Regions from separate parts of the Nonomuraea sp. NPDC005730 genome, predicted to be linked through region 3. Evidence: riboswitches for the same ligand, from Rfam matches in the RefSeq annotation. Region 3 holds a riboswitch; each other region holds the start of a gene.
The links. Region 3 has a riboswitch for thiamine pyrophosphate ahead of ABZ444_RS05920 (FAD-dependent oxidoreductase). Riboswitches for the same ligand answer to the same signal wherever they lie in the genome.
Positions count from the first base shown of each region.

Region 1: it holds a riboswitch for thiamine pyrophosphate, as region 3 does, so the genes downstream of both, thiC (phosphomethylpyrimidine synthase ThiC) here and ABZ444_RS05920 (FAD-dependent oxidoreductase) in region 3, are expected to answer to the same signal.
Region 2: it holds a riboswitch for thiamine pyrophosphate, as region 3 does, so the genes downstream of both, ABZ444_RS32980 (cytosine permease) here and ABZ444_RS05920 (FAD-dependent oxidoreductase) in region 3, are expected to answer to the same signal.

Region 1 is NZ_JBEXYK010000001.1:325,543-335,053, forward strand. It holds gene ABZ444_RS01495 (glycoside hydrolase family 95 protein) at 1-1,027, shown strand, start outside; gene ABZ444_RS01500 (class I SAM-dependent methyltransferase) at 987-1,439, opposite strand; TPP riboswitch at 1,475-1,587, shown strand; gene thiC (phosphomethylpyrimidine synthase ThiC) at 1,580-3,058, shown strand; gene ABZ444_RS01510 (SDR family oxidoreductase) at 3,068-3,919, opposite strand; gene ABZ444_RS01515 (DUF3427 domain-containing protein) at 3,999-7,088, opposite strand; gene ABZ444_RS01520 (hypothetical protein) at 7,180-8,013, opposite strand; gene ABZ444_RS01525 (SDR family oxidoreductase) at 8,192-8,989, opposite strand; gene ABZ444_RS01530 (hypothetical protein) at 9,119-9,457, shown strand; gene ABZ444_RS01535 (HAMP domain-containing sensor histidine kinase) at 9,470-9,511, shown strand, end outside.
Region 2 is NZ_JBEXYK010000038.1:42,222-51,732, reverse strand. It holds gene ABZ444_RS33020 (ATP-binding protein) at 1-908, opposite strand, end outside; gene ABZ444_RS33015 (response regulator transcription factor) at 905-1,606, opposite strand; gene ABZ444_RS33010 (hypothetical protein) at 1,698-1,871, shown strand; gene ABZ444_RS33005 (DUF6412 domain-containing protein) at 1,871-2,068, shown strand; gene ABZ444_RS33000 (YidC/Oxa1 family membrane protein insertase) at 2,145-2,786, shown strand; gene ABZ444_RS32995 (ATP-binding protein) at 2,783-3,208, opposite strand; gene ABZ444_RS32990 (PAS domain-containing sensor histidine kinase) at 3,360-5,228, opposite strand; gene ABZ444_RS32985 (methylated-DNA--[protein]-cysteine S-methyltransferase) at 5,324-5,896, shown strand; gene ABZ444_RS32980 (cytosine permease) at 5,882-7,225, opposite strand; TPP riboswitch at 7,216-7,329, opposite strand; gene ABZ444_RS32975 (rhodanese-like domain-containing protein) at 7,381-7,704, opposite strand; gene ABZ444_RS32970 (DNA-formamidopyrimidine glycosylase family protein) at 7,731-8,609, opposite strand; gene ABZ444_RS32965 (TenA family protein) at 8,647-9,252, opposite strand; gene ABZ444_RS32960 (GPP34 family phosphoprotein) at 9,275-9,511, shown strand, end outside.
Region 3 is NZ_JBEXYK010000003.1:186,576-196,086, forward strand. It holds gene allB (allantoinase AllB) at 1-1,220, shown strand, start outside; gene alc (allantoicase) at 1,221-2,168, shown strand; gene pknB (Stk1 family PASTA domain-containing Ser/Thr kinase) at 2,178-4,115, opposite strand; gene ABZ444_RS05910 (thiazole synthase) at 4,257-5,012, opposite strand; gene thiS (sulfur carrier protein ThiS) at 5,005-5,205, opposite strand; gene ABZ444_RS05920 (FAD-dependent oxidoreductase) at 5,202-6,719, opposite strand; TPP riboswitch at 6,709-6,825, opposite strand; gene ABZ444_RS05925 (FAD-dependent oxidoreductase) at 6,878-8,047, shown strand; gene ABZ444_RS05930 (Rv2175c family DNA-binding protein) at 8,078-8,452, shown strand; gene thiE (thiamine phosphate synthase) at 8,430-9,119, shown strand; gene ABZ444_RS05940 (polyprenyl synthetase family protein) at 9,266-9,511, opposite strand, start outside.

The DNA of each region.
Region 1 (9,511 bases), on a different contig from region 3:
GCGGTCGATGTTCGGCTCCGCGGGCTGGGTGGTGCACTCCAACACCAACCCGTTCGGGTTCACGGGGGTGCACGACTGGCCCACGTCGTTCTGGATGCCGGACGCCGCCGGCTGGCTGGTGCGCCAGCTCTACGAGCGCTACCTGTTCGACGGCGACGAGCGCTACCTGCGCGGGCACGCCTACCCGGCGATGCGCGAGGCCGCCGAGTTCTGGCTGGCCAACCTGTGTCCCGACGCGCGTGACGGCAGCCTCGTCGTCTCGCCCGCGTACTCGCCCGAGCACGGCGACTTCACCGCGGGCGCGGCCATGCCGCAGCAGATCGTCCGGGACCTGTTCGCCTGCACGGCCGAGGCCGCGCGGACGCTCGGCGTGGACGCCGAGTTCGCCGGACGGCTGCGCGCGGCGGCCGACCGGCTCGATCCCGGGCTGCGGGTCGGGTCCTGGGGGCAGCTCCAGGAGTGGAAGGCCGATCTCGACGACCCGTCCGACCGGCACCGGCACGTCTCCCAGCTCTACGCCCTGCACCCCGGGACGCAGCTCACCGCTCCCGAGCACCTGGCCGCGGCGCGCACCACCCTCGAAGCCCGCGGCGACGGCGGCACGGGCTGGAGCATGGCCTGGAAGGTCAGCTTCTGGGCCCGGCTCAAGGACGGCGACCGCGCCCTGAGCATGCTGAGCGGGCAACTGCGGTCCAGCACGCTGCCCAACCTGTGGGACACGCATCCGCCGTTCCAGATCGACGGGAACCTCGGCGCGACCGCCGGGGTGGCCGAGATGCTGCTCCAGAGCCACGCCGGCGTCATCGAGCTGCTGCCCGCGCTGCCGGCCGCCTGGCGCGCGGGCTCGTTCGACGGGCTGCGCGCCCGCGGCGGCTTCACCGTCGGGGTGACCTGGGCGGACGGCGTGCCGGTCGAGGTCAGGCTGGCGTCGGCGCGCGGCGGGACCGCCCGGCTGCGCGGCCCCGGATTCGCGCGCGACCTGGAGACTAGGGCAGGGGAGAGCTGCGCGCTGTCGCCAGCACGCTGAACCACGTGCGGTGGGTGACGTTCGACTCGTGCCAGGCGCGCAGCGTCGGCTCGGTCTGCTCGGACGGCACGTGCACGAGAGCCGCGGCCGACCAGATGCCGTCCAGGGAGGCCGGCGACAGCGGCGGCCGCCGCAGATCGCCCAGAACGGCAGGCACGCCGCGCCCGGCGGCGAGCCTGGCCATCTCGATCGACAGGTCCACGCCCACGGTGGTCAGGCCGCGCCCGGCGAACCAGGCCGACTCGCGCCCCGGGCCGCATCCCAGGTCGGCGACCGTGGCTCCGGCGGGCAGGGCCGAGGCGAACCGGTCGCGGAAGGCCGCGAACGGGGGAGGCGGATCGGAGAACTGCTCGTCGAACTGGCGCGCGATGCGGTCGTAGGTGGCGGTCGTGTGCGCAATGGGATCAGACATCCCCTTGATCCTGCCACGCGCGGGGTTATGATCGCGGTGACCAACGCGGGAGCCCGGTGCGGACCGGGCTGAGAGGACGGCTGTCAGCCGCCGACCGCCAGAACCTGCTCCGGATAATGCCGGCGAAGGGAGTTTGCGCGATGAACGACGCGCGCTTTTCCAAGATCCACATCGGTGACCTCCAGGTGCCGATGCGCGAGGTCAGGCTGTCGAACGGCACCTCGGTGCGGCTCTACGACACCTCGGGGCCCTCGCGTACCGACCGCTCGGCGTGGGGGTCGCCGGTCACCCAGCTCGGCGCGGCGCGGCGCGGTGTGGTGACCAAGGAGATGGAGTTCGTGGCCGTCCGGGAGGGTATGACCCCCGAGTTCGTCCGGCAGGAGGTCGCGGCCGGCCGGGCGGTCATCCCCGCCAACGTCAACCATCCCGAGTCCGAGCCGATGGCGATCGGCCGGAACTTCCTGGTCAAGATCAACGCCAACATCGGCAACTCCGCCGTCACCTCCTCGATCGAGGAGGAGGTCGAGAAGATGACCTGGGCCACCCGGTGGGGCGCCGACACCGTCATGGACCTGTCCACCGGGCCGAACATCCACGAGACCCGCGAGCAGATCATCCGCAGCTCGCCCGTCCCGGTCGGGACCGTGCCCATCTACCAGGCGCTGGAGAAGGTGGGCGGGCGTCCCGAGTCGCTGTCGTGGGAGGTCTACCGCGACACCCTGATCGAGCAGTGCGAGCAGGGCGTCGACTACGTGACGGTGCACGCGGGCGTGCGGCTGGCGCACGTGCCGCTGACCGCCCGCCGCAAGACCGGGATCGTCTCGCGCGGGGGCTCGATCATGGCCGCCTGGTGCCTGGCCCACCATCGCGAGAGCTTCCTGTACGAGCACTTCGACGAGATGTGCGCCCTGCTGGCCCGCTACGACGTGACGTTCTCGCTGGGCGACGGGCTGCGCCCCGGGTCGATCGCGGACGCCAACGACGAGGCCCAGTTCGCCGAGCTGCGCACGCTGGGCGAGCTGACCAAGGTCGCGCACGCGCACGACGTGCAGGTGATGATCGAGGGGCCCGGCCACGTGCCCATGCACAAGATCAAGGAGAACGTCGACCTGCAGCGCGAGCTCTGCGACGACGTGCCCTTCTACACCCTCGGCCCGCTCGTCACCGACATCGCCCCCGGCTACGACCACATCACCTCGGGCATCGGCGCCGCCATGATCGCCTGGTACGGCACCGCCATGCTCTGCTACGTCACCCCCAAGGAGCACCTCGGCCTGCCCAACCGCGACGACGTCAAGACCGGCGTGATCACGTACAAGATCGCGGCGCACGCGGCGGACCTGGCCAAGGGGCACCCGCAGGCCCAGGCGTGGGACGACGCCCTGTCGGACGCCCGGTTCGAGTTCCGCTGGGAGGACCAGTTCGACCTGTCGCTCGACCCGGACACCGCCCGCGCCTTCCACGACGAGACCCTGCCGGCCGCGCCCGCCAAGACCGCGCACTTCTGCTCGATGTGCGGCCCGAAGTTCTGCTCGATGAAGCTCAGCCACGAGGTGCGGGCGGGCATGGCCGACAAGGCGGCCGAGTTCCTCGGGAAGGGCGGCTCGATCTACCTCTGACCTGCGCGGTCAGCCCGGGAGCGTCTCGCCGCCGATCGGGGCCAGCACCTCGCCCGTGTAGTACGAGGACAGCCGGTCGGCGGCGAAGAACACGTACGAAGGGGCGATCTCGTCGGGGTCGGCGGCCCGCTTCATGGGCACCTGCGCGCCGAACTTCGCCACCTTCTCCTCCGGCATCGTGGCCGGGATCAGCGGCGTCCAGACCGGGCCGGGGGCGACGGCGTTGATCCTGATGCCGCGCTCGACCAGGTTCTTGGCCATCGAGTAGGTGAAGGCGTTGATCGCGCCCTTCGTCGCGGCGTAGTCGATGAGGGTCTTGTTGCCGCGCAGGCCGTTGATCGAGGAGGTGTTCACGATCGCGCTGCCCTCCCGCAGGTGCGGCAGCGCGGCCTTGGTGACGCGGTAGTAGCTGTGGATGTTGACCGCGAACGTGTGCTCCCACTGCTCGTCCGTCAGCTCCTCCAGGGAGTCGACCGGCGCCTGGTAGGCCACGTTGTTGACCAGGACGTCCAGGCCGCCCAGCTCGGAGACGGCCTGCTCCACGACCGTCGCGCAGTGGTCGCGGTCGCCCAGGTCGCCGGGCAGCAGCACGCAGTGCCGTCCCTCCTGCTCGACCAGGCCGCGGGTGTGGTTGGCGTCGTCGTGCTCGTCGAGGTAGGCGATGGCGACGTCGGCGCCCTCCTTGGCGAAGGCCACCGCCACCGCCCGGCCGATGCCCGAGTCACCGCCGGTGATCAGCGCCTTCTTGCCCGCCAGCAGGCCCCTGCCCTCGTAGCCGCGCATCTCGTCGCGCGGCTCGGGCGACATGTCGCTCGTACGGCCCGGGTACGGCTGGCTCTGGGGTGGTGGTGTCTCCGACATGTCCGGCGATCTTCCCCTGACGGGGTATCGGTAACGTCATGCTCTGCCCAGATCACCCCTTTCCGACGGGCTACGGCGGTCAGCCGGCGATGGCCGCGCGCCGGAACAGGTCCGCGGGCATCTCCTCGTCCAGCCTCCAGGTGACGGCCATCGGGCGTTCGCCCTTGTGCTCGACGTAGCGGGCGGTGCCGTGGAAGACGTACGGCTCGGGATGACGACGGTCGTTCTCCGTGCGTTCCCTGGTGAACAGCAGGACGTGGCTGCCGGTGTGCTCATGCCTCTGGTAGCGCAGGCCGGTGGCCGACCCCGCACCGGTCCGGTTCTGGGACTCCCAGTGGAAGAGCGCCGGGGTCAGGGCGTAGTCCCGGTACATGGTCTGCGGGGAGAACTCCTTCTCGTTCTTGCGCAGGGTGACGAAGAGGGCGTCGCAGTGGGTGGCCGGGCACCACGCCACGCCCTCCCGCATGGTGGCGGGTACCGAACCGCCGAGGCTCGCCCAGCCCAGAGCGGCCAGGACCTCGTCGGCCGAGTAGTGGCCGTTGACAACCAGCGGCACGCCGGCGAGCGTCGCGGGAAGGGGCTTGGTCACATGGCGCGGGCGCTCCACGCCGTAGGCGAGGACCTCCAGGATCTCCGCGCACAGGTCCGGCTCGGCGCGCAACCGGTCCAGGCCCTCGTCGTAGGAGGCGAAGCCGCCGCCGTCCCGCCAGAAGGAGAAGAACAACATGCGGGCGAACGCCTGTGTGATCGGCGGGCAGTCGTCGTGCCGGGGCCCGTCGGGACGCAGCAGGTCGGCGTACGCGGCGGCCCGCGGGCGGTCGTCGACGTGGAGCAGGGCGCGGATCCGGCGGCCCAGCGCGTTCTCCAGCGCGGAGGCGGGGGCGGTGACCAGGCCGGACCGGCGCAGCAGGTCGGTCCAGTAGCGGCGGTTGCGGTACAGGTCGTCGATGTCGCGGCCGCTCGCCTCCAGGTACTTCACCAGCGACGTCTCGGCGAGCGACCGGATCTCCTGCGTGACCATGGTGACCGTCGCGCTCAGATGGATCCGCAGCTCGTCGAGCAGGCGGTCTTTGGTGACCCGGTCCAGGACGATCTGCGAGCCCGACGGCAGGAGCGGGAAGTCGTTCCTGACCTGCGTCTCCAGCCGCCCTCGGACGAAGCCGGTGAGCGCCTGGAACCGGTTGCCGAAGCGGTACTCCTTGCGGTGCCGGCCGACGAAGTCGAGGACGGTCAGCACGTCCTTGTCGGGCGTGCGGCGCAGGCCGCGGCCGAGCTGCTGCAGGAAGACGGTGGCGCTCTCGGTCGGACGCAGCAGGAGCAGGGTGTTGACGTCCGGAACGTCGAGGCCCTCGTTGAACAGGTCCACGGCGAACAGGAAGGTGACCTTCCCCTCGCGCAGGGCCTTCAGCGCGTCCTTGCGCGACCGGTCGTCGGTGCCGCTGTCCACCGCCCGCGAGGGCAGCCCCGCCCTGGTGAAGAAGTCGGCCATGAAGCGCGCGTGTCCCACCGAGACGCAGAATCCGAGCCCACGCACCGCCGCCGGGTCGCTGACCTTGTCCAGGAGCGCGTTGAACACCAGCCGCGCCCGCGCGGTGTCGCCGGTGAGGACGTTGTCCAGCGTCGCGAGGTCGTAGGAGCCGCGCGACCACTTCACCGTGCTGAGGTCGGTCTCGTCGTTGATGCCGAAATAGTGGAACGGGCAGAGCAGGTCGGCGTCGAGGGCGTCCCACAGGCGCAGCTCCGAGGCGATGCGCCCGTCGAAGAACTCGTCCTGCACCCAGGTGCCGTCCGCGCGTTCGGGGGTGGCGGTCAGGCCCAGGAGCTCCTTGGGCCGGAGCCGGCCGATGATCTGGCGGTACGTGCGGGCGGCCGCATGATGGAACTCGTCGATGACGACCACGTCGAAATGGTCGGGGGCGAAGGTGTCGATGATCCTGCTGAGGGACTGCACCGAGGCGAAGACGTGCCGCCACTGCCGGGAACGTTCGTCGCCGACGTGCAGCTCGCCGAAGTCCGGGACGGCCAGCACCTGCCGGTAGGTGTGCATGGCCTGGGCCAGGATCTCCCTGCGGTGCGCCACGAACAGCAGGGCCGGCCGGCGGCCGAGACGCCGTTGCAGGTTGCGGTAGTCGAACGCGGCGACGACGGTCTTGCCGGTGCCGGTCGCGGCCACCAGCAGGTTCCGGTGCCGGTCGTGGACGGTCCTTTCGACATCGAGGTCCTCCAGCATCTCCCGCTGGTGCGGGAAGGGGTGCGGGACCAGGGCCGGGATGTCGAAGAGCCGTTCACCGCTCTGCGACCGGGACAGCGCCTCGTCCAGCCGGCCGCCGTCCGTCTCGGGGTCGTACGGCTCGAACTCGGGACGGTTCCAGTAGGAGTCGAAGGTCGCCTCGAACTTGTCCAGCAGCCGAGGTGTCGTCACCGACGACAGGCGAACGTTCCATTCCAGCCCGTCCAGCAGGGCTGCGCGTGACAGGTTCGAACTGCCGACGTACGCGGTGTCGAAGCCCGTACGGCGGCGCAACAGCCACGCCTTCGCGTGCAGCCGGGTCGAGTTCTGCTCGTAGCCGACGCGGACCTCGGCGCCGAAGTCGCGGACCAGCCGGTCGAGCGCCCGGCGTTCGGTCGCGCCCATGTAGGTCGTGGTGATGACCCGCACCGGCACGCCGCGCCGCCCCAGCTCGGCCAGCGGACGTTCGAGGATGCGCAGCCCCGACCACTTGACGAACGCGCACAGCAGGTCGACCCGGTCGGCGCTGGCCAGCTCGGTGGCCAGCTCGTGGGCCAGGTTGGGGTCCTCGCGGGCGTTGGTGAGCAGGGCCGCCTCGGAGAGCGACGTCAGCGGCCTGGCGGGGGCGGCCGCGCCGGGTTCGTTCCTGACGACGGACAGCAGGCGGGCGGGCCCGTCGGAGACGACCTCCACCTCGGCGTCCGCGAGCAGGCCGAGCAGCCGGTTGGCCAGCCGCACCTGCTCCTCCGGGTCCTTGAGCGCGGCGAACGCCCGGGTGGCCGTCTCGCCCAGGAACCGGCCCAGCAGGTGGCTGACCTCCTCCTTGTCGACGGGGGAGATCTCGACGAGGTGATCCGCGTCCCGCCAGCCGGCCGCGCGCTCCTGGAGCCTGCGGGTGAGCAGCGAGTCGTACAGGCCGGGGACGGGGGTGTCGGGCACGGGTCGCTGCCTCCTGTTTCCTGGCGCCTGGACCTTGGATCCTGGATCGGGAGGATCAGCGTAGATCGGGCGCCGACGGGGGCGCAGGTGATCAGGTGAGCTTGAGGAGGCCGGCGTCCACTATCCGGCGGCCGAAGGGGCGGGCGAGGTCGGCGAGGCGTTCGCAGCCGGGTTCGCCCAGGGCGCCGTAGGCGGGCATCGCCAGGGCGTCCGTGCGGGTTTCGAGGTGGTGGCGCAGGGACTTGCCTTCGGGGGTCAGGTCGTTGCCGGGGGTCAGGAGGCCGCGGGTGCGGAGGGTGGTCTCGGCGTGGGCCCACTGGTCCGGGGGCCAGGCGCGGCTCATGGTGAGGAACGGCTTGGCGACCTCGCCGCTGGCCGCGTGCAGGACGAGGGCTTCGAGGCCGGTGATGCCCTCGGCCAGCAGTGTCGCCACGTGGCCGTCGCCGCGGAACTCGCGCAGGAGGGTCTGGGCGTGCCAGAGCTGGAGGAGGGGGTCGTCGGGCCAGGGGAGGGCGGCGTGGGCGGCGAACAGGGGGCGGCCCTGGGGGTGGTCGCAGGCGGCCTCGGCGGCGCGCCTGGCCAGGGTGAGTACGGGGACGAGGTCGGGAAGTTCGTGGACGGCGGCCCGGCGGAGGGCTTCGGCGGCGGCTTCGCGGCGGGCTTGCAGGACCTGGGCGGGGGTGACCTTGTCCCAGGGGAGGGAGCGGCGTACGAGGTCGGGGTTGAAGTTGTAGAACGTGGCGATGACGAGGTCGGCGGGGGCGGGGCCCAAGGGGGCGGAGCGTGAGGTGAAATATCCGGACATGCCGGTGAGGCCGAGGGCGGCGTACCGGGTGGTGGCCTCGGGGACGAAGTAGATCATCCCGTGGACGGGTTCCAGGCGGCGCCAGGCTTGGCGGGCGGTCCGGGTGAGCTGCTGGTCCATGGTCAGGTCGGGCCTTTCGCGAAGGGCGACGGCGAGGGAGAGCGCCTTGTGGGAGCGCTTGTCGGGTGCGGGGTGCGGGGTGCGGGGTGCGGGGTGCGGGGTGCGGGGTGCGGGGTGCGGGGTGCGGGGTGCGGGGTGCGGGGGGCGAGGTCTGGGGTGCGGGGGAGGCGGCTCGTGGTCAGTCGGTCGGGGTGGATTGGAGGGTGGTGATGAAGTTGGACATTCCGGCTAGCCATCTGTCCGGGGCCTCGGCCTTGCGGCGGTAGAAGTCGGCCACCTCGGGGTGGGGCAGGATGTGGAAACGTTCGGCGGCCAGGCCGTCGATCACGGCGGTCGCCACGTCGGCGGGGTCGAGGATCGCGCCCGACGCCCCCACGGCGCGCGCCGTCAGGTGGTCCTCCTCGACGCCGCGTTCCAGCATCCCGGTACGCACGCCCTGGGGGCACAGCACGCTGACCTTGATGCCCTGCGCGGCGTGGTGGATGGCCACCCACTCGGCGAAGGCGATGGCCGCGGCCTTGGTGACGGCGTACGGCGCGTCGCCGGGGCAGCTCACCAGGCCGGCCGCCGAGCAGGTGTTCAGCAGGTAGCCGCCGCCGCGGGCGACCATGCCGGGGATGACGGCGCGGGCGGCGTGCACGTGGGCCAGGACGTTGACCGCGTACAGGGAGGTCCATTCCTGGAGGGGGGCGTCGAGGCCGGAGCCGCCGATGATGCCGGCGTTGGAGCAGAACACGTCCACGGGGCCGAAGGGGGTGGGCTCGGCCAGCGCGGCCACCTCGGACTCGACGGAGACGTCCGCGCGTACGGCCACCGCTCGGTCGCCGATCTCGTCGGCCACGGCCCTCGCGCCGGGCTCGTCCAGGTCGGCCAGCACGAGCCCGGCTGCTCCCTCGGCGGCGAAGCGCAGGGCCATCGCGCGTCCGATGCCGCCGGCCGCGCCCGTCACGACGATCACCTTGTCCCGCACCCTCATGAAGACCTCCTGACCGACCAGCCGGTATCAGAACATGATTCTAATGACGACGGGCTGGATGGGAAGGGATGAGAGCTTCCTCATCCTGGCCTCAGGATGGTCTCCTCCGAGCGGCGGACGCTCTACCTCATGAAACGCGTGATGCTCATTCTCGTAGCGCTGACGGCGGCGGGGTTCCTCTCGGCCGGGTGGGTACGGGCGGCCGACGACGGGCCCGATCTGGGGGAGTCCGTCACGGTCTCGACCTCGCCGGGGACGTCGGCCGGCGACGTTCGGCCGTTCGCGTCGCCGGGAACCGAGGCCGAACCCGTCAAGCCACCCGCGCCGAAGCCCGGAGGCGGCGATGATGATGGCGACGAAGACCACCATCGCGCCTGGGCCGGCGGAGACGACGATGACGACGACGAAGACGACCGCGACGATGACGATGACGATGACGATGACGAAGGTGACGATGGCGACGACTGAGCGGGGAGCCGGATGCGGGTGAGTGCCCGCGCCCGGATCGTGGGCTGGATGCTC
Region 2 (9,511 bases), on a different contig from region 3:
TGCTCGTCCACCCCGGCCCGCAGCACCACCGCCCGTTCCGACGGCGTGTGCCGGATGGCGTTGACGACCAGGTTCCGCAGGGCCCGGCCCAGCGCGGCCGCGTCGGCCTCCACGGGCACGGCCCCCGCCGCCTCCGCCGTGAGCACCACCCCCTTGGCCCTGGCCAGCGGCTCGGCCCCGGCCAGCGTGTCCGCGACGAGGTCGGCGAGCCCGATCCTGGCCCGCGAGAGCCGCAACGCGCCCGCGTGGATGCGCGACAGCTCGAACAGGTCGTCCACCATGGCCGAGAGCCGCTCGACCTCCAGCTTGATCTGGCCGTGGTAGCGCGCGACCGTCGCGGGGTCGGCCACCACGCCGTCCTCCAGGGCCTCGGCCATGGCCCGCAGGCCGGCGAGCGGCGTGCGCAGGTCGTGGCTCACCCAGGCGACCAGTTCCCGGCGCGCGCCTTCGAGCGCGCGTTCCCGCGCGTACGCCTCCTCAAGGGTGCTCGCGATCTCCTGGAGCTCGGCCGGCAATCCCAGCGGCGCCCTGAACGGCACGTCGCGCACGGCCGCCACCAGCCGCCTGCTCTCCCCCACCACCCGCCTGGCCAGTACGAACGCGACCCCGAGCCCCACCAGGCCGCCCACCGCGACCACGCTGAGCACGAAGTCCTTGACCGCACCCTCGATGATCATCTTCATGGTGATCGCGACCACGCCCGCCAGCGTCGCCGCCACGGCGACCACCACGACGACGGCCAGCATCACCCCGATCGACCGGGTCCGCAGCCGTCCCATGGCCCATACGCCGGCGGCGGCGACCAGCAGCCCCAGTCCCGCCGAGACGGCCACGACCATGGGCAGCTCGCTCACCGACACCATGGCCTGCGGGCACGCCCCGCCCAGGCAGGGCTCGGGAGGCGTCACCCCGCGCTCTCCTGTGGCTCGTACCGGTAGCCGACACCCCATACCGTGACGATCCGCCGCGGCTCGGTCGGGTCCGCCTCGACCTTCTCCCGCAACCGCCGCACGTGCACGGTCACGGTCGAGGAGTCGCCGAACGACCATCCCCACACCTGGTCGAGCAGCGCCGACCTGCTGAACGCCTGCCGCGGGTTGCGCATGAGGTAGGCCAGCAGGTCGAACTCCCTGGCCGTCAGCATCACCTGCGTGCCGCCGAGCCGCACCTCGTGGGCGCCGACGTCCACGACGAGGTCGCCGTCGCGCAGCACGCCGGTGCCGGCCGTGACGGACGCCCCCCGCGCCCGGCGCAGCACCGACTGCACGCGCAACGCCAGCTCCCGGGGGCTGAACGGCTTCGTCACGTAGTCGTCGGCCCCGGTCTCCAGGCCCACCACCCGGTCGATCTCCTCGCCGAGCGCGGTCAGCATGATCACCGGGACCGGCCACCGCTCCCTGAGCTTCCTGCACACCTGGAGCCCGTCGATCCTGGGCAGCATCAGGTCGAGCACCATGAGGTCGGGCGGGTCGGCCAAAGCCCTGCGCAGCGCCTCGGCGCCGTCGCCCACGCACTCCACCTCGTGCCCGTCGCGCTCCAGATAGCGCGCCACGACCTCGGACACGGTCGGATCGTCGTCGACCACCAGGATGCGGGTGTTCACCATCTCACCGTACGGCTGAGCCCCACGTGGGGGACATGTACGTCACAGGTTCGTAAGCCTCGCGGATCATGCCCCGAGGACGTACGGTGGCCTCATGAGTAGAGTCGTGATGCTCGTTTTAGGGACCCTTCTCGGTCTCTTCGTGCTGTTCAACTTCCTCCTGCCGCTGCTGGCAGGTCTGTTCAAGCTCGTCCTGATCGTCGGGGTCGTCGCCCTGGTCGTCTTCATCGCGGTCACCGTCGTCGGTAAGTCCCGTTCGTCGCAGTGATGTCGTTCCTGTTCGATCCGTGGCTGGTGGGGATCACCATGATGGCGATCCTCCTGCTGGCCACGTGGGCTGCCACGTTGCTGCCCACCCTCGGCGGTGAGTCTCCCGGCTTCCCGCTGAGCTACGCGCGCCGCACGGCCTTCCAGCGGCTGCGCGATCCCGACGCGGCCGGACGCCCGCGTCCACGAGCGCCTTAGGCGAGCCCCGCTTCCCGTCAAAGCGGGGCTCATCGTCATGTGTGAGCCCTGGTCCGTCGTCATGTCTGAAGGGCTCATGATCGATTCACTTGTCACGTTCGTCATCGGCGTGTCCGGCGGCCACGCCGCGCTCGCCATCGTGCTGTTCACCCTCGCCGTACGCCTGGTCCTGCTGCCGCTCAACGTCCGCCAGGCGCGGGCCGGCCAGGTCCGGCAGCGGCTCGCGCCGAAGTTGCAGGAGCTGCGCAAGCGCCACGGGCGCGATCCCGAGCGGCTGTCCAAGGAGCTGACCGCTCTGTACGCCCGGGAGGGCACGTCGCCGTTCGCGGGGATCTTGCCGATGCTGGCGCAATTGCCGTTCATGTGGCTGATGTTCAGGGTGGCCACGCATCCGACGGCACTGGCCGGTCACACTCTGTTCGGGACGCCGCTGGGCCAGCAGCTCGCGGGCGTGGTGGCCAATTTCGGTCTGATCAGTTGGCCGGTTTCGGTCTTTGTCATCGTGATCGCGGGGCTCGTGCTGCTGGCATGGCTGTCGGCACGCTCGATCAAGGTGTCGGAGGAGCAGCCGGAGCTGCTGCGCAAGGTCATGCCGCTGTTGCCGTACGCCTCCGCGCTGGCCGTGCTCGTGCTCCCCCTGGCGGCCGGCCTGTACCTCCTGGTGTCCACGGCATGGGCCGTCACCGAACGGGCCGTACTGGCGGCCAGAACCGCCTAACCGGCCTCCTTCAGGGCCGCGACCTGCCCGTTCACCGCCGCCCCGTTGGGTGCGGGCAGGATCGCCCACACCGTCGTCGTGTCACCGTCGTGACGAACCCCCCAGCTCTCGGCCACGTATTCGACGATCCCCAGCCCCCGGCCCCCGAGCGAAGACAGGGTCGGGCGGCCCGCCCGCGGCTCTGTCGCCGCACCCCCGTCGCTGACCGCCACCTCTATGTGATCGTCGCTACGCATCCAGGCGACCCTCACCATGCCTGAAGGCAGCGGATGCGCGTGCCGCAGCGCGTTGCTCAGCAACTCGCTCACCACGAGCACCGCATCGTCGATCGCGGCGGTGTAGACCCCACAATCCTGCAGGTCAGTGCTCAGACGCTGGCGGGCGACGGCGACGCTGGACGGCGCGTACGGCAGCAGCACCACGCTTGACACACCCACCTCCCCGTTCCCTGTGCCCCCCGCGGGAACACTCCCCGGTACGACCGAAATGCCCCGTTAGCCAATCGCAGAAACCGCATCTCGATCACAGCTTGTACACATTGGACGATAGATCAGCTCAACTGTGACCACCTCGTTACCGCATCGGTGTGTCGGATCGGATAGGGGAAGCGCGTCTCAGGATCAAGCGCATCCTCGTACCCCCTCCGGGCCTCGATTGAGCACTCACTTCTCCCCCCTGTGCCCTGGCCAGACTGCGCACGATGTAGAGGCCGAGCCCCACTCCACCAAAGCGTCTCCGGTCCCCGCTGTCCACCTGGACGAAGCGCTCAAAGATCCGTTCGCGGTCAGGCGGTGCGATTCCGACCCCCTCGTCATCCACCACTACGACCACGCCGTCGTCCTCGGGCCAAGCTTCAACACAGATCAATCCACCCATTGGGGAATATTTAAACGCATTCTCCAGCAATTGCCCCAAAACGATGTCGGTTGCCAGGGCGTCGCCCAGCACCGGAGGCAATTCGTCCGGGATGCGCACCTCGACGCGGTGGCGGTCGGACAAGGTGGGAAGGCCGAGCGTGGCCGCGTGGATCCGGGCCGCGAGGTCGAACGCCTCGATCCGGACGGCCAGCTCGTCCGCGCCCGCCCTGGCCCCCAGCAGCAGGTGGTCCATGAGCTGCCCCAACGATCCGGCCCGCTCGGCGATCGTGTGCACGGCCGAGCGCCGTTCCGCGTCGCTCATCTTGTCCCACCGCGCGTCCAGCGTGCCGGCGAACCCGCGCACGATCGTGATCGGCGTACGCAGCTCATGGCTGGTCGTGGCCAGGAAGAGGTCTTTGGCCTCCTCCAGCTCCTTGGCCTGGGTGACGTCGCGGAAGTCGATGACGATCTCGCCGGTCTCCTCGATCCGCGCGCTCACCACGTCCAGCCAGCGCCCGTTCTCCATCTGGAACGTGAGCTTCTCACCGGGGCTCGGCAGCGGGAACGGCGGCGGCCCGCCGATCACCGCGTCGGCGGGGAAGGCGGTCAGCTCGGCCGCGGCGGGGTTCCAGCGCACGACCCGGCCGACGTCGTCCAGCACGGCGATGCCGTCGGCGCTGGCGTCGAACACGGCCCGCTCGTGCGCCCGCTGCCGCACCGCCTCCTGGTAGGCCACCGCGTTGCCGACCGCGATGCCGGCGTGCCCGGCCAGCAGTTCGAGCAGCTCCAGCTCCAGGTGGCCGGGGGCGGGCCCGGCGAACAGCGCGTAGAGGGCGCCGTAAGGACGGCCGCCGACCGCGGCCAGGCCGAGCGCGATCGTGTGCAGCCCGTTGAGCCTGGCCCACACCAGGTCGCCGAGCCCCTGGGACTCCAGCATGACGGTCTTGCCCGTACGTAAGAGTTTGTCCACCAGGCTCGTCCGCAGGCCGGTGGTGGTGCCCCTGAGCGTCTCCGGCAGCCGGTACGTGCTGACCAGCCGCAGCCGCTCCCCCTCGATCAGCACGAAACCGCCCGCGTCCGCGCCCGTCAGCTCGGTGAGGCTGGCCGAGATGCGGTCGAGCACGGCCGGTAGCTCCAGCTCGGAGTTGATGTCGCCGACCACGTCGGTGAGCCGGCGCACCAGCCTGGCCCGGCGTTCCATGCGCAGCCCGGCGACCTCGTCGGCCCGTGCGGGATGGTGGGCCAGGACGTAGCCGACCACGGAGTTGCCCATCCGCAGGGCGTTGATGTCCACCCGCAGGTCGAGCGACCTGCCGTCCTTGTGGACGCGCTTGGTGCGCAGCGACACCTGCCCCCCGGTGCGTACGCGCTCCAGCACCGCGTTGTGCTCGGCGGCCAGCTCGTCGGGGACGATCGGCGCCCGGCGCCCCAGCATCTCGGCCGCCGTCCAGCCGAACAGATGCTCGGCCGCCGCGTTCCAGACCAGCACGCTCTGGTCGCGGTCGAGCGCCACCACGGCGTTGGGGGACCCGGCGAGCACGGCGCGAGCGATCTCCTCGTCACTGCCGACCCATGCGTACCCCACACCTCCATAGTGCACGTGGCGTGGTGGGTCTGACGGGCGATCCGTCCGATACGCTGCGCTCACGAAGATTCCGGTGGCTGAAACGGGTGAGAGGCATGTCGAGCAGCGACCTCGATGCCCTGCTGAGAGTGACCTCCAGCACCTACAAGGGCGAGGGGCCACCGGCCGTCGCGTTCGGCACCTACGACGGCGCCGTGGGCAGGCTGGTGCTCGCGGTGACCGGCAAGGGCATCGCGGCCTGCAGTTTCGAGGCCGAGAACACCGTGTTCGAGCGGGTGGCCAAGGAGGTCGGCACGTTCATCGGGCCCGACGCCCGCCGCCTCGACCCGGTGCGCCGGGAGCTCGACGCGTACTTCTCCGGCCGCCTGCGCACCTTCGCCACGCCGGTCGACCTCGCGCTGGCCACGCCGTTCGCCCGTACCGTGCTGCAGAAGACCATGGCCGTGCCCTACGGGACGACCACGACGTACGAGGAGATCGGCGCGAGCATCGGACGGCCGCGCGCCCTTCGCGCGGTCGGCAACGCGGTCGGCGCCAACCCCGTGTGCGTGATCGTGCCCTGCCATCGGGTGGTCCGTGAGGACGGCGAGCTCGGCGACTACGCCGGAGGCGTGGCCGCCAAGCAGCACCTGCTCAACGTCGAACGCCGGGCCTCAGCGGGCCGCTGAGCGGCGCCGGCCCCTGGTGAGCACGCCGATGAGCAGCGTCACCAGGGCCGCGACCAGCGCGCCGCCGAGCGCGCCGTTCATCCACGGCTCCCGCGTGAAGCCGACGACGTCGCGGGCGGCGGCCCAGAAGTCGTCCCAGCCGGCGACCGTGGGCGTCGAGGTGGTGAACCAGTAGGCGGCGAAGCCCAGCGCCCACGGCAGCAGCATCAGCCAGCGCGAGGGCGCGTCCTCGGCGGTGTTCCAGCGGGCGGCGCCGCCGAGCACGAAGTAGTCGACGGCCAGCACCGCGAACATCGGCACGAACACCGCGCCGATCACCCCGAGGAACGCGCCGTAGGAGGTGACGTCCACGACCAGGGCGATCGCGGTGGTGAGCACGCCGATCGCGGTCGAGACGACCCGGCGGTCGACGTTCGGCATGAGGTTCTGCAGCGAGACGGTGGTGGAGTAGACGTTGGCGAAGGACTGGTCGGTCTCGCGCAGTACCAGGATGCCGAAGAACAGCGCGCCCAGCGGCGCCGCGACGAACGGCTGGAACACGACCATGCCGTCGGCCTGGACCGCCTGGGCGCCCGCGATGGCCACCGCGTACACGCCGAGGGCCAGGCAGGCCACCTGGGCGACGGTGTAGCCGCCGACGACCCCGGTGAAGGCGGCCCGGCTGGAGCGCGAGTGCCTGGCGAAGTCGGCGGCCATCGGCACCCACGACACCGACAGGGCGATGACGTAGTCGACGGCCGGGGCGAAGGCCGTCCACGACCCACCTGTGTACGTCGGCGCCTCGCCCAGGAACGACACGGTGAACCAGATCAGCGACACGATCACGCCGGCGGTGACGTACCGGCGCAGCAGCCTGATCGACCCGAGCGGCCAGACGGCGAGCGCGGTGGTCAGCACCCCCGCCACCACCACCCACACCTGGTACGGGACGCTCCCGAAGATCGCGTTCGCGGCCTTGGCGATCACCCAGAGCTCGAAGGCCCCCCAGCCGAGCATCTGCACGATGTTCAGCACGGACGGGACGTACGACATCTTCGCCCCGAACAGCCCGCGCAGCAGCACCATCGCCGGCCGCCCGGTCTGCGTGCCGGGGATGGCCGACAGACCGACCATGGCCGTGCCGATGAGGCTGCCGACCACGGCGGCCGTGAGCGCGGCCACGAGGCTGAGCGGCGCGCCGCCCAGGGGGTCGATCAGGACGAGCGCGCCGGAGAAGCCGAGGAGGCTGACACCGAGGTTGGCCCAGAGCGCGCCCTGGTCGAGGACGCCGAGGGTCTTGGGGGGCGCGCCGTCAAGGGTCAGCGGAACTTCGTCGACGACATGCGTCATCGCACACTCCCTACGCCGGCATTATCCGGACAGGTTCAGGCGGTCGGCAGCGGCTGTGTTGCTGCCCTCTCAGCCCGGCACCCCGAGCTCCCGCGACTATGCAGTTGGCGCCCTCATCATGCCTTAATGGCGGCAGAACCGCCACAGTGGGGCATTCAGGCCACGAAAGGCTCCTGCCCGGTCTCGCTGACCATCGGACGGCGCGCGAACTCCCACGACTGCATGCCGCCGCCCACGTTGACGGCGTCGCGCCCCAGCTGGTTGAGCCACGCCGCGACCTGCATCGACCGGCCGCCGACCCGGCACACCACGTAGACGGTGCGGTCGGCGGGCACCTCCTCGACCCGGCCCTGGATCTGCGACATGGGGATGTGCACGGCCTCGGGGGCGTGGCCGGCGAGCCATTCGTCCTGCTCACGGACGTCGAGCAGGTAGGCGTCGTCGGGAACGGCGGTGGCCTCGATCTCAGGAACGGTCATGCCTCCATCATCCCGCGCCCGGGACCCTACTTGAGCAGGCGCGACATCCGCCGGTCGGCCAGCGGTCTGCCGCCCGTCTGGCAGGTCGGGCAGTACTGGAGCGCGGAGTCGGCGAAGGACACCTCGCGGATCGTGTCGCCGCACACGTCGCACGGCTGGCCCGCCCGGTTGTGCACGCGCAGCCCGGACTTCTTCTCCGCCTTGAGGTCTTTGGCGGCCAGCCCGTGCGCCCGTTCGACGGCGTCGCGCAACGTCGTCACGATGGCCTCGTGCAGGTCGGCGATCTGCGCGTCGGTCAGCGACGCCGCGATCTTGAACGGCGACATCTTCGCCGCGTGCAGCACCTCGTCGGAGTAGGCGTTGCCGATGCCCGCGATCACCTTCTGGTCGCGCAGCAGCCCCTTGATCTGGGTGCGGTTGCCGCCCACGATGCGCTTGAGCGCCTCGACGGTGAAGGCGTCGTCGAGCGGGTCGGGGCCCAGGGCGGCGACGCCGGGCACGTCCTCCGGCTTGTCGGTGACGTAGACGGCAAGCCGTTTCTGCGTGCCGGCCTCGGTCAGCTCGAACCCGGGGGCCAGGCCGTCGTCGTCCGGCGCCAGCCGTACACGTACGGCCAGCGGCCCCTTGCCCGGCCGTACCGGCCGCGCGCCGGTCAGGTCGTCGCGCCAGCGCAGCCAGCCGGCGCGGGCCAGATGGATGATCAGGTGCAGGCCGTCGCAGTCGAGGTCGAGGAACTTGCCGTGCCTCGACACGCCCGTGACGGTGAGCCCGCCGAGCGCGGTGACCGGCGGGTCGAACGTCTTGAGCGCCTGGAAGCCGACGACGTCGACGCCGGCGATCGAACGGCCGACCGCCCGCTCGCGCAGGAAGTTGGTGAGCGACTCCACCTCGGGAAGTTCCGGCATGCCACCAGGGTATGGCGCGCACCGGGCCGGCACGCGACTACGGCACGTCCCAGAAGGCGAGCTCGTGTGCCATGCCCTCGGCGAACAGCGCCTCCGCCCGTACGGGGTCGGGGTCGGCCTCGTCGATCATCTGCCCGATCCGTACGGTCAGCGCCGCGAACGCCGGGTCGGCGTAGGTGTCCACCCAGGCCCGGTACCGCGGCTCGGCGGGCGGGTTCTCGGCAAGGATCTTCCCAAGACTCGAATATCCCCACATACACGGATAGAGCGCCGCCAACCCCTCCCCGTACGACCCCGCCGCCTCCAGCAGGAACGCCGTGTACGCCGCACACGCCGGCCCCTTCACCGCGTTGTCCAGATCGGCCCCGAACTCCGCCGACAACGACCGATGCAGCCGCAGTTCGTCGTGGTACGTCGCATGCGCCAGATCCACCAGGTCCCCCAGATGCCCGTCCGGCGCCTGCCAGGCCAGCCTGGAGAACACCCGCACATAGTCGAGCAGGTACAGGTAGTCCTGCTCCAGCCAGGACCGGAAGACCGGCTCCGGCAGGTCGCCCCGCCCGATCCCGGCCACCGTGGGGTGGTCGAGCTGCGCCTGGAGCAGCGGCCGGCCGATCGCGTGAAGTTTTTCCGAAATGCTCATGCTGGGAGGTTAGTGTCGGGGCATGACCGTGACGATTGCCGAAGAACTCCTCCTCCTCGCCCACGACGAGGAAGAGGGCAAGCAGCTCATCGGGGGCGTCCAGCTCAACCCCGCGCTCGGCGGCGCGATCCTCGCCGAGCTGGCCGCCGCGGGCCGCGTCGAGCTGGCCGACGACAAGGTGACGGTCAAGGACGCCACCCCGCTGGGCGACACTGAGCTCGACGCCGCCCTCGCCCGCATGGCCGAGGACGGCAAGGCC
Region 3 (9,511 bases):
TCCAGGCCCTGTACGGCTACGCCGAGCCCCTCGACGCCGCCGAGGACATCGACCTGCGCGACCTGCCCCTGCTCCCCGGCCTGGTGGACACGCACGTGCACGTCAACGAGCCGGGCCGGACCCACTGGGAGGGCTTCGCCTCGGCCACCAGGGCGGCCGCCGCGGGCGGGGTGACCACGATCGTGGACATGCCGCTCAACTCCCTGCCGCCGACCGTCAGCGTGGAGGCGCTGGAGGCCAAGCTGCGGGCCGCCCGCAGGCAGTGCCACGTGGACGTGGCGTTCTGGGGCGGCGCGGTCCCCGGCAACCTCAAGGAGCTGCGGCCGCTGCACGAGCGCGGCGTCCGGGGCTTCAAGTGCTTCATGTCCCCCTCGGGCGTCGAGGAGTTCCCGCCGCTCGCCACGGCCGAGCTGCGGGCGGTGCTGACCGAGGTCGCCGGGTTCGGCGGGCTCGTCGTGGTGCACGCCGAGGACCCTGAGCTGCTGGCCGAGCCGGGCGGGCCGACGTACCGGGAGTTCCTGGAGTCGCGGCCGGGCGCCGCCGAGCGCAGCGCGGTCGAACGGGTCGTCGCGCTGGCCGCCGAGACCGGCGCGCGCGTGCACATCCTGCACGTCTCCAGCGCCGAGTGCCTCGACGTGCTGGCACGGGCCCAGGCCGACGGCGTGGCGGTCACGGCCGAGACCTGCCCCCACTACCTGACACTGGAGGCCGAGCAGGTGCCCGAGGGGCGCACGTCGTACAAGTGCTGCCCGCCCATCCGCTCGCGGGCCAACCGCGAGCTGCTGTGGGACGGCCTGGCCGGCGGTGTGCTGAGCAGCGTCGTCTCCGACCACTCGCCCTCGCCCGCCGACCTGAAGGTGCCCGACTTCGCCGCCGCCTGGGGCGGTGTCGCCTCCCTCCAGCTCGGCCTGTCCGCGGTCTGGACGGAGGCCGCCCGGCGCGGGCACACGCTCGCCGACGTCGTCCGCTGGATGTCGGCCGCGCCCGCCGAGACGGCCCGGCTCGCCGGCAAGGGCGCGATCCGCCCCGGCGGCGACGCCGACCTGGTCGCCTTCGACCCCGACGCCGACAGCCCGGTGGACGCCGCCCGCCTGCACCACCGCAACCCCGTCACCCCCTACCACGGCCGCCTGCTCAAGGGCGCGGTCCTGACCACCTGGCTGCGCGGCCGTCCCGTGGACGGCGAGCCGCACGGCCGCCTCATCCTGGGGGAGCAGTAGATGCCCGGCTTCACCGCCCTGCCCGACCTGGCCCTGCGCACCCTCGGCGGCGCGGTCGTGGCGGCCAGCGACGAGTCCTTCGCCGAGAAGGAGAGCCTGATCAGGCCGGGCCGCCCCGGCTTCCGCGCCGAGACGTTCGGCAACAAGGGGCAGGTGTACGACGGCTGGGAGACCCGCCGCCGCCGCACGCCCGGTCACGACTGGGCCCTGGTGCGGCTCGGCCTGCCGGGCGCGATCCGCGGCGTGGTGATCGACACGGCCTGGTTCAAGGGCAACTACCCGCCGTACGCCTCGGTCGAGGCCGCCGCCGTGCCCGGCCACCCCTCACCCGCCGAGCTGGCCGCCGCCGACTGGACGGAGATCGTCCCGAGGACCGCGCTCAAGGGCGACGCCGAGCACCACGTCGAGGTCACCGGCGACGACACCCGCTACACCCACGTACGCCTGAACATGTACCCCGACGGCGGCATCGCCCGCCTGCGCGTGCACGGCGAGGTACGCCCCGACCTGTCCGTCTACGAAGGGCTGAGCCTCGACCTGGCCGCCCTCCAGAACGGCGGCCTGGTCACCGCCTGCTCCGACGAGTTCTACTCCGCGCCCAACAACGTCATCGCCCCCGGCCTGGCCCGCCACCAGGCCGAGGGCTGGGAGACCGCGCGCCGCCGCGAGCCGGGCAACGACTGGCTGCTCATCCGCCTGGCCGGGCCGGGCCTGGTGCGCTTGGCCGAGATCGACACCACGAACCTGATCTTCAACGCCCCCGGCCACGTCGCGCTCACCGGGCTGTCCGGCGGGCACGAGGTCACGCTGCTGCCGAAGACCCGGTTGCAGCCCGACGCGCCTCACCGCTTCCGGCTCGGCCACCCCGAACCGGTCACCCACGTACGGGTCGACATCCACCCCGACGGCGGGCTGGCCAGGGTGCGCCTGCACGGGCACCTGGCCTGACCCGGCGGACTACTGCCAGAGGAAGACGGTCGCGCCGGGCGGCCGCTCACTGTTCGGTAACGGCCGCTGGTACTGCACGACGCCGCCGTTGGCCAGCCGCTGGATCCGCACGCGGAAACCCAGCGACTCCAGCTCCGACTTGGCGTCCTTGACGTTCTTGCCGATGACCGCGGGCACCAGGCGGAACTCCTGGTCGTCGCGGGCCTCGTTGTCGCCCTTGAACCAGTCCCAGAAGTCGGTCTGGCAGCGCGCCACCGTGATCATCGCAGGCGTGCCCTTGTCGACCTCGGACTTGGCCTTCGGCGCCTGGGCGATGACCGTGCACGGCTCGGCGTCGTCGTCGACCTCGTTGACCTGCACCTGGAAGCCCTGGCCGCCGAGGTAGGCGGCGGCCTCGTCCTTCGGCATGCCGGTCACGTCGGGCATCACCATGCCGGCGCTCACGAAGATGCCGACCTTCGCGCCCTCCTTGACCTTCTCGCCGGCCTCGGGAGAGCTGCGGATCACCTTGTTCCGCTCGACCTCGCCGTTGGGCAGGCGCTTGACGCTGCCCACGGTGAGCCCGGCCTCGGCGATCTTGATGCGGGCCTCGTCGCTGGTCAGGCCCTTGACGCTGGGGACGATCACCCTCTTGGGGCCGAGCGAGGGCACCAGCGTGATGGTGCTGCCGCTCTCCAGCTCGGTCTTGCCCTCGGGGTCGGTACGCAGCACCAGCCCCTCGGCGGTGTCCTCGTCGTACTCGCCGGCGACCTTGTGGACCTTGAAGCCCTTGCTCGTGGCGGTGCGCTCGGCGACCACCATGTTCTGGCCGACCAGGTCGGGCACCAGCACGTATTTGGTCTGGGAGAAGTACCAGCCGGTCAGCGCCACCGCCACGACCATGACCGCGGCGAGCGTGACCAGGAACCAGTTGGGCCTGAACGAACGCTTGGACGGCGGCGGCGACCCCGGCGGCGTCCCCGGCGGCGTCACCTCGGCGCGCGGCTGGATCAGCGTGTGCGCCGGCGCGGCCAGCGGCATCGACGGGGCGCCCGCGCCGCTCGGCCGCGGCGGCATCGACTGGTTGAACACGGCCGTCATGGCCGGCGGGGTGCTCAGCCGGGGCAGCATCCGGTGGGCGTCGACCGCCTCGACGAGCATCGCCGTGGCGTCGGCCGGGCGGTCGTGGGGCTCGCGGGCCGTGGCGTGCCCGACCAGCGTGTCGATCAGCTGCGGCACCTCGGGCACCAGCGACGACGGCGGCGGCACCGTGTCGTGCACGTGCCGGTAGGCCACCGACATCGGCGTCTCGCCGTCGTAGGGCTGCTGCCCGGTCACCAGCTCGAACAGCATGATGCCCGCGGCGTAGACGTCGCTGCGCACGTCGGCGCCGCCGGTGGTGACCTGCTCGGGCGACATGTAGCCGATCGTGCCGATCATCACGCCGGTACGGGTCTGGTTGGTCGCCTCGATCGCCCTGGCCAGCCCGAAGTCGACGACCTTGACCCGGCCGTCGTCGGTCATCAGCACGTTCTCGGGCTTCACGTCGCGGTGGACCATCCCGGCCTGGTGGGCCGCGCCCAGGGCGGCCAGCACCGGGATCATGATCTCCAGCGCCTCGCGGGCGGGCAGCCTGCCGCGCTCGCGCAGGATGTCGCGCAGCGTGCGGCCCGGCACGTACTCCATCGACAGGTAGACGACGTCGGTGTCGGTGCCCTGGTCGAAGACGTGCACCACGTTGGGGTGGGACAGGCTGGCCACCGACTTGGCCTCGCCGATGAACCTGCGGACGAAGGCCGGGTCCTCGGCGAGCGAGGAGTGCATGACCTTCAACGCGACAGTGCGATCCAGCCGGACGTCGAGCGCCAGGTAGACGGTCGCCATACCGCCCCGGGCGATCCGGCTCTCGATGCGGTAACGCCCATCGAGGAGCCGCCCGACCAGGGGGTCCGCAGTCGTCTTATCCACCACCCCCCTGAGTTTACGGGCGTTTTGCCACCGGCAGGGCCCGCGCGCCCGAAACCGATGCGGAGACGTTCTCGCGAGAGCGGCCCCGACCGGCGGGAGGGCCGGCGCGAGCCGGTCCCTCCGGGGACCTCAGGGGGATCTTCAGGGGGTCGTCGGCGAGGACGCCTCGGCGTGGCGCCGGCGCGGGATCCGGCCCGCCTGCCGGGCCTGGCGTCCCGCCACCACGGCCGCCCTCATCGCCGAGGCCATGAGCTCGGGCCGCTGCGCCCGGGTGACCGCCGTGGCCAGCAGCACCGCGTCGCAGCCCAGCTCCATGGCCAGGGCGGCGTCGCTGGCCGTGCCGATGCCGGCGTCGAGGATCACCGGCACCTCGGCGGCCTCCACGATGAGCTCGATGTTGTGCGGGTTCCTGATCCCGAGCCCCGAGCCGATCGGCGCGCCCAGCGGCATCACCGCCGCGCAGCCGGCCTGCTCCAGCCGCCGCGCCAGCGCCGGGTCGTCGCCGATGTACGGCAGCACCACGAACCCGTCGGCCACCAGCCGCTCGGCCGCGTCGAACGTCTCGATCGGGTCGGGCAGCAGCGTGCGCTCGTCGGAGATGACCTCCAGCTTGACCCAGTTCGTCCCCAGGGCCTCGCGGGCCAGCCGGGCCGTCAGCACGGCCTCGCCCGCGGTGAAGCAGCCCGCGGTGTTCGGCAGCACCTTGATGTCGCGGCGGCGCAGCACGTCGAGGACCGAGCCGCGGGCGCCGGGGTCGAGCCGCCGCATGGCCACCGTGGTCAGCTCGGTGCCCGAGGCCACCAGGGCCTGGTCGAGCACCTCCAGGGAGGGCGCGCCGCCGGTGCCCATGATGAGCCGGGAGTCGAACTTCTCCCCGGCGATGATCAGCTCATCCACCCTGCACCGCCGTCAGCACCTCGACGCGGTCGCGGTCGCCGAGCGCCGTCGTCTCCCACGTGCTCCGCGTGACCACCTCGTCGTTCACGGCCACGGCCACCCCGGTGGTGGCCGTGGTCAGCGTCCGTACGGCCTGGGCCACGGTGGTGCCGTCGGCCACCTCGTGCGGGGCGCCGTTGATCGTCACAATCATGAAATATCCCGAAATCTCGCGGGCGAGCACAGCGCGGCCAGCTCGCCCTCCTCACCCGTCAGAATCCCCGCGCCCGTCGAAAGCCCCGCCGCCGGGGCCGCCGCCGGAGCCGCGGCCTGTGTCGCCGTCTGTGTCGCTGTCCGGGCCGTCGTCGAGGCCGTTGTCGAGGCCGCCGTCGGGAGCGCCGTCGGGGGCGACATCGTCGCGGCCGGGGGTGTCGCGGCCGGGGTCATCACCGCCGCCGTGACCAGGGCAGCCGTCAGGGGCGCCAGCAGTACCCCGCCCCGGTGGTGGCCGGTCGCCAGCACCAGCCCGGGGACCTCGCCCGCCCCGATGATCGGCAGGTTGTCGGGGGTGCCCGGACGCAGCCCGGCGACCACGTCGGCGACCTCCAGCTCGGTGACGCCCGGCACCAGCTCCCTGGCGTCGCGCAGCAGCTCGTAGAGCCCGCCCGCGGTCACCCGGGTGTCGAACCCGAGCTCCTCCTGGGTCGCCCCCAGCACCAGCTCACCGTCGCCCCTGGGGACGAGGTAGACGGGCGCGCCGTGCACCATCCCGCGTACGCACCGCCCGAGCAGCGGCTGCGGCGAGCGCAACCGCATGATCTGTCCCTTGACCGGCCGGACGGGCACGTCGGCCAGCTCCCCGCTCCACGCCCCGGCGGCCAGCACCACCCGCTCGGCCGCGATCTCCCGCACCGCCTCAGGCTGACCGGGTACGGGCTCCAGCCGCACACCCGTCACAGCACCCGTCGCAGGGCCTGCCGCACCGCCGGTCCAAGCGCCGGCGCCGGAGCTGGTCCCAGCGCCTGTCACGACGCCTGGAGCGGTGTCGCCGTCGCGCAGCAGTCCGGTCACCCGCGCCCGCACCACGGGCACGCCCAGCCGGTCGAGCGCGGCCAGCAGCGCCGCCGTGACCCGGCGCGGATCGACCCAGGCGTCACCGGGGGCCAGCAGCCCCCCGCGCACCGAAGGCGCCAGCATGGGCTCCAGACGGCGGCACTCGCGCCCGGTCAGCCGTTCGACCCGCAGCCCCAGCTTGTCCATGAACGCCGCCAGGTCGTCGAGCGCCGCGAGGTCGTCGGCCCCGAAGGCGACGTCGAGCGTGCCGTCGGCGCGCAGGTCGAGCGCACGACCAGCGGCCCCCTCCGGCCCGATCACCCCGAACGCGCCCCCGAAGGCATCCCGAGGCCTCGTCCCGACCCCGCCGCTCAGCCCCGCGCCGACACCTGGCCCGAGGTCCGCGCCGACACCTGGCCCGAGGGCCGGGCCGAGGCCCGCGTCGGCGGCCAGTTCGGCGGCGAAGGACGGCCACCGGCGCAGCGAGGCGGCCCCCAGCCGCAGCAGCGGCTCCTCGGTGTAGGCGACCTCGCTGACTGGCGCCAGCATCCCGGCCGCCGCGTAGGAGGCCCCGCGGCCCGGGGCCGGGTCGACCACCGTGACGGGCAGCCCCTCGCGGGCCAGCCGCCAGGCGATCGACAACCCGACGACCCCGCCGCCCACGATCACATTCATCCGCGCTCCCTTCGCCGGCATGATCCGGATCAGGTGTCTTGCGGTCGAAGGCCCGCTCAAGCCTTCCTCTCAGCCCGGTGACGGCCGGACTCCCGCGCGTCTTGCGCCTCCAGCCTACGGCCTCGGCGCGACGCACCGGCACCGCCCCCGTTATGGTCATGAACGTGAACCATGTCGTAGTGGTGGGAGCGGGCCTGGCCGGGCTGCGCAGCGCGGAGGCGCTGCGCGGGCGCGGCTTCACCGGACGGATCACGCTGATCGGCCAGGAGCGCCATCGGCCCTACGACCGTCCGCCGTTGTCCAAGGCCGTGCTGTCCGGCGCGGCCGACTCCAGCTTCCTGGAGGCCGACCTCGACGCGCTGGAGGTCGACTTCTGGCCCGGGGTCACCGCCAAGGCCCTGCGCGAGGGCGTCGTGGAGACGACCGAGGGCCAGCTCGGCTACGACGGCCTCGTGATCGCCACCGGCGCCGAGCCGATCACCGTGCCCGGCGACGGCCCCCAGTACGTCCTGCGCACCCTCGACGACGCCCACGAGCTGCGCGCCGGGCTCGTGGCCGGGGCCCACGTGGCGATCATCGGCGCCGGTTGGATCGGCGCCGAGGTCGCCACCGCCGCCCGCAAGGCCGGCTGCTCGGTGACCGTGATCGAGGCCGGCCCCACCCCGCTGGCCAACGCCGTGGGCCCGGAGATCGGCGCCCGCACCCGACACTGGTACGACGGCATCGACCTGCGCCTGAACACCATGGTCGACGAGGTGGACGAGGGCGGCGTGCGGCTGGTGGGCGGCGAGTTCGTCCAGGCGCACGTGGTCGTCACCGGCATCGGCGTGCGCCCGGCCATCGAATGGCTGGCCGGCTCCGACATCGACCTGCACAACGGCGTCGTCACCGACGAGCACCTGCGCACGTCCATGCCGAACGTGGTCGCCGCCGGCGACTGCGCGGCCTGGTGGTCGCGCCGCTACGGCGTCCGGCTGCGCGTCGAGCACTGGGACACCGCGCTCGGCTCGCCCGAGGTGGCCGCCGCGACCCTGCTGGGCGAGGAGGCCGTCTACGACCCGGCGCCCTACTTCTGGTCCGAGCAGTTCGGCCACATGGTCCAGTACATCGGCCACCACCCCTCCGGCGACCGCCTGCTCTACCGGGGCGAGCCCGAGGGCAAGTGGTCGGCCGTCTGGCTGACGTCCGGCGACACCCTGGCCGCCGTGCTGGCCGTCGACCGGCCTCGGGACTACGTGCAGGGCCGTAGGATCATCGAGGGCGGTCATCGCCTCGACACAGAACGCCTGGTAGATCCAGAGGTCCCCCTACGGGATTGTGTTGTTTGAGCAAGGACGGCATGTGGTAGTTGTGGTTTCGTGACGCTTTCTGTTGCACAGATCGACCGGGAGACCGACCAGCTCGTCGACGAGTGGCTCACTCTCCCCGAAGTGGCCTCACGCCTCGACCTCTCGATCGGGCGGGCCAAGCAACTCCTCAAGGACCACAAGCTGCTCGGCGTGCGCCGCGGCGGCGGCGGGCCACAGGTTCCCGCGGTGTTCCTCGACGGGAAGGACGTGATGAAGGGCCTGCCCGGCACACTGACCGTGTTGCAGGACGCCGGCTTCGACGATGTCGAGTCGCTGCGCTGGCTCTTCACCCCAGACGAGTCCCTGCCGGGGTCGCCCATCGAGGCGATCAAGGCCGGCCGTCACACGGAGGTCAAGCGGCGTGCCCAGGCCCTCGGTTTCTGAGGCCCGCCTCTATCTCTGCACCGACGGCCGCCGCGACCGCGGCGACCTGGCAGAGTTCCTCGACTCGGTGCTGGCCGGCGGCGTGGACATCATCCAGCTGCGGGAGAAGGGCCTGGAGGCACGCGAAGAACTCGCGCTCCTGGAAGTCTTCCGCGACGCCTGCGACCGGCACGGCAAGCTGCTGGCCGTCAACGACCGGGCGGACATCGCCTTCGCCGCCCGGCCCGACGTGCTCCACCTGGGGCAGGACGACCTTCCCGTGACGGTCGCGCGAGAGATACTCGGCGACGACATCGTCATCGGCCGGTCCACCCACTCCGTCGCCGAGGCGTCCGCCGCGGCCGTGGAGGAGGGCGTCGACTACTTCTGCTGCGGCCCGATCTGGCCCACGCCGACCAAGCCGGGCCGCCACGCGCCCGGCCCGGCGCTGCTGCGGCACGCGGCCTCACTGGGACCGGCCCCAAGGTCGGGCGCGGGGTCGGACGCGGGGTCGGGCGCGCGGTCGGGCGCGGCGCGGCCGTGGTTCGGGATCGGCGGCATCGACCTCGCCAACCTCGACGAGGTCATGTCGTACGGCGTGAGCCGCGTGGTGGTCGTACGCGCGATCACCGACGCGGAGGACCCGGGGGCGGCGGCGGCCGAGTTCGCCAAACGCCTGACCCCCTGACACGACCGGGCGCCCGTCCACGACGGGCGCCCGAGCCCCGCGCCGAGGCCGGATGGCCGAAGCCGGATGCGCGGGCCGCATGCCCAGACCCGGACGCGCGCTGAGGCCGGCCGCCGGTGCCGGAGGCCGAGGCCGGAGGTCCGGGGTCAGGTCTTGCGGGAGGTCGCGGCGATGGCCAGCTCGGTCAGCGCCGTGCGCGACCCGGCGGTGACCGGCGCCTCGTCGAGCGCGGCCAGCGCGTCGGCGAGATAGCCGGCGATCAGGTCCTCGCACTCCCGCAGCGCGCCGCTGTCCGTGATGATCTCGCGCAGGGCGCTCACCCCGTCCTCGTCGAGCGCGGGGTCGCCGAGCAGCCTGCGCACCGTCGCGGCCGCCTCCGGGGCCGCCGCGGC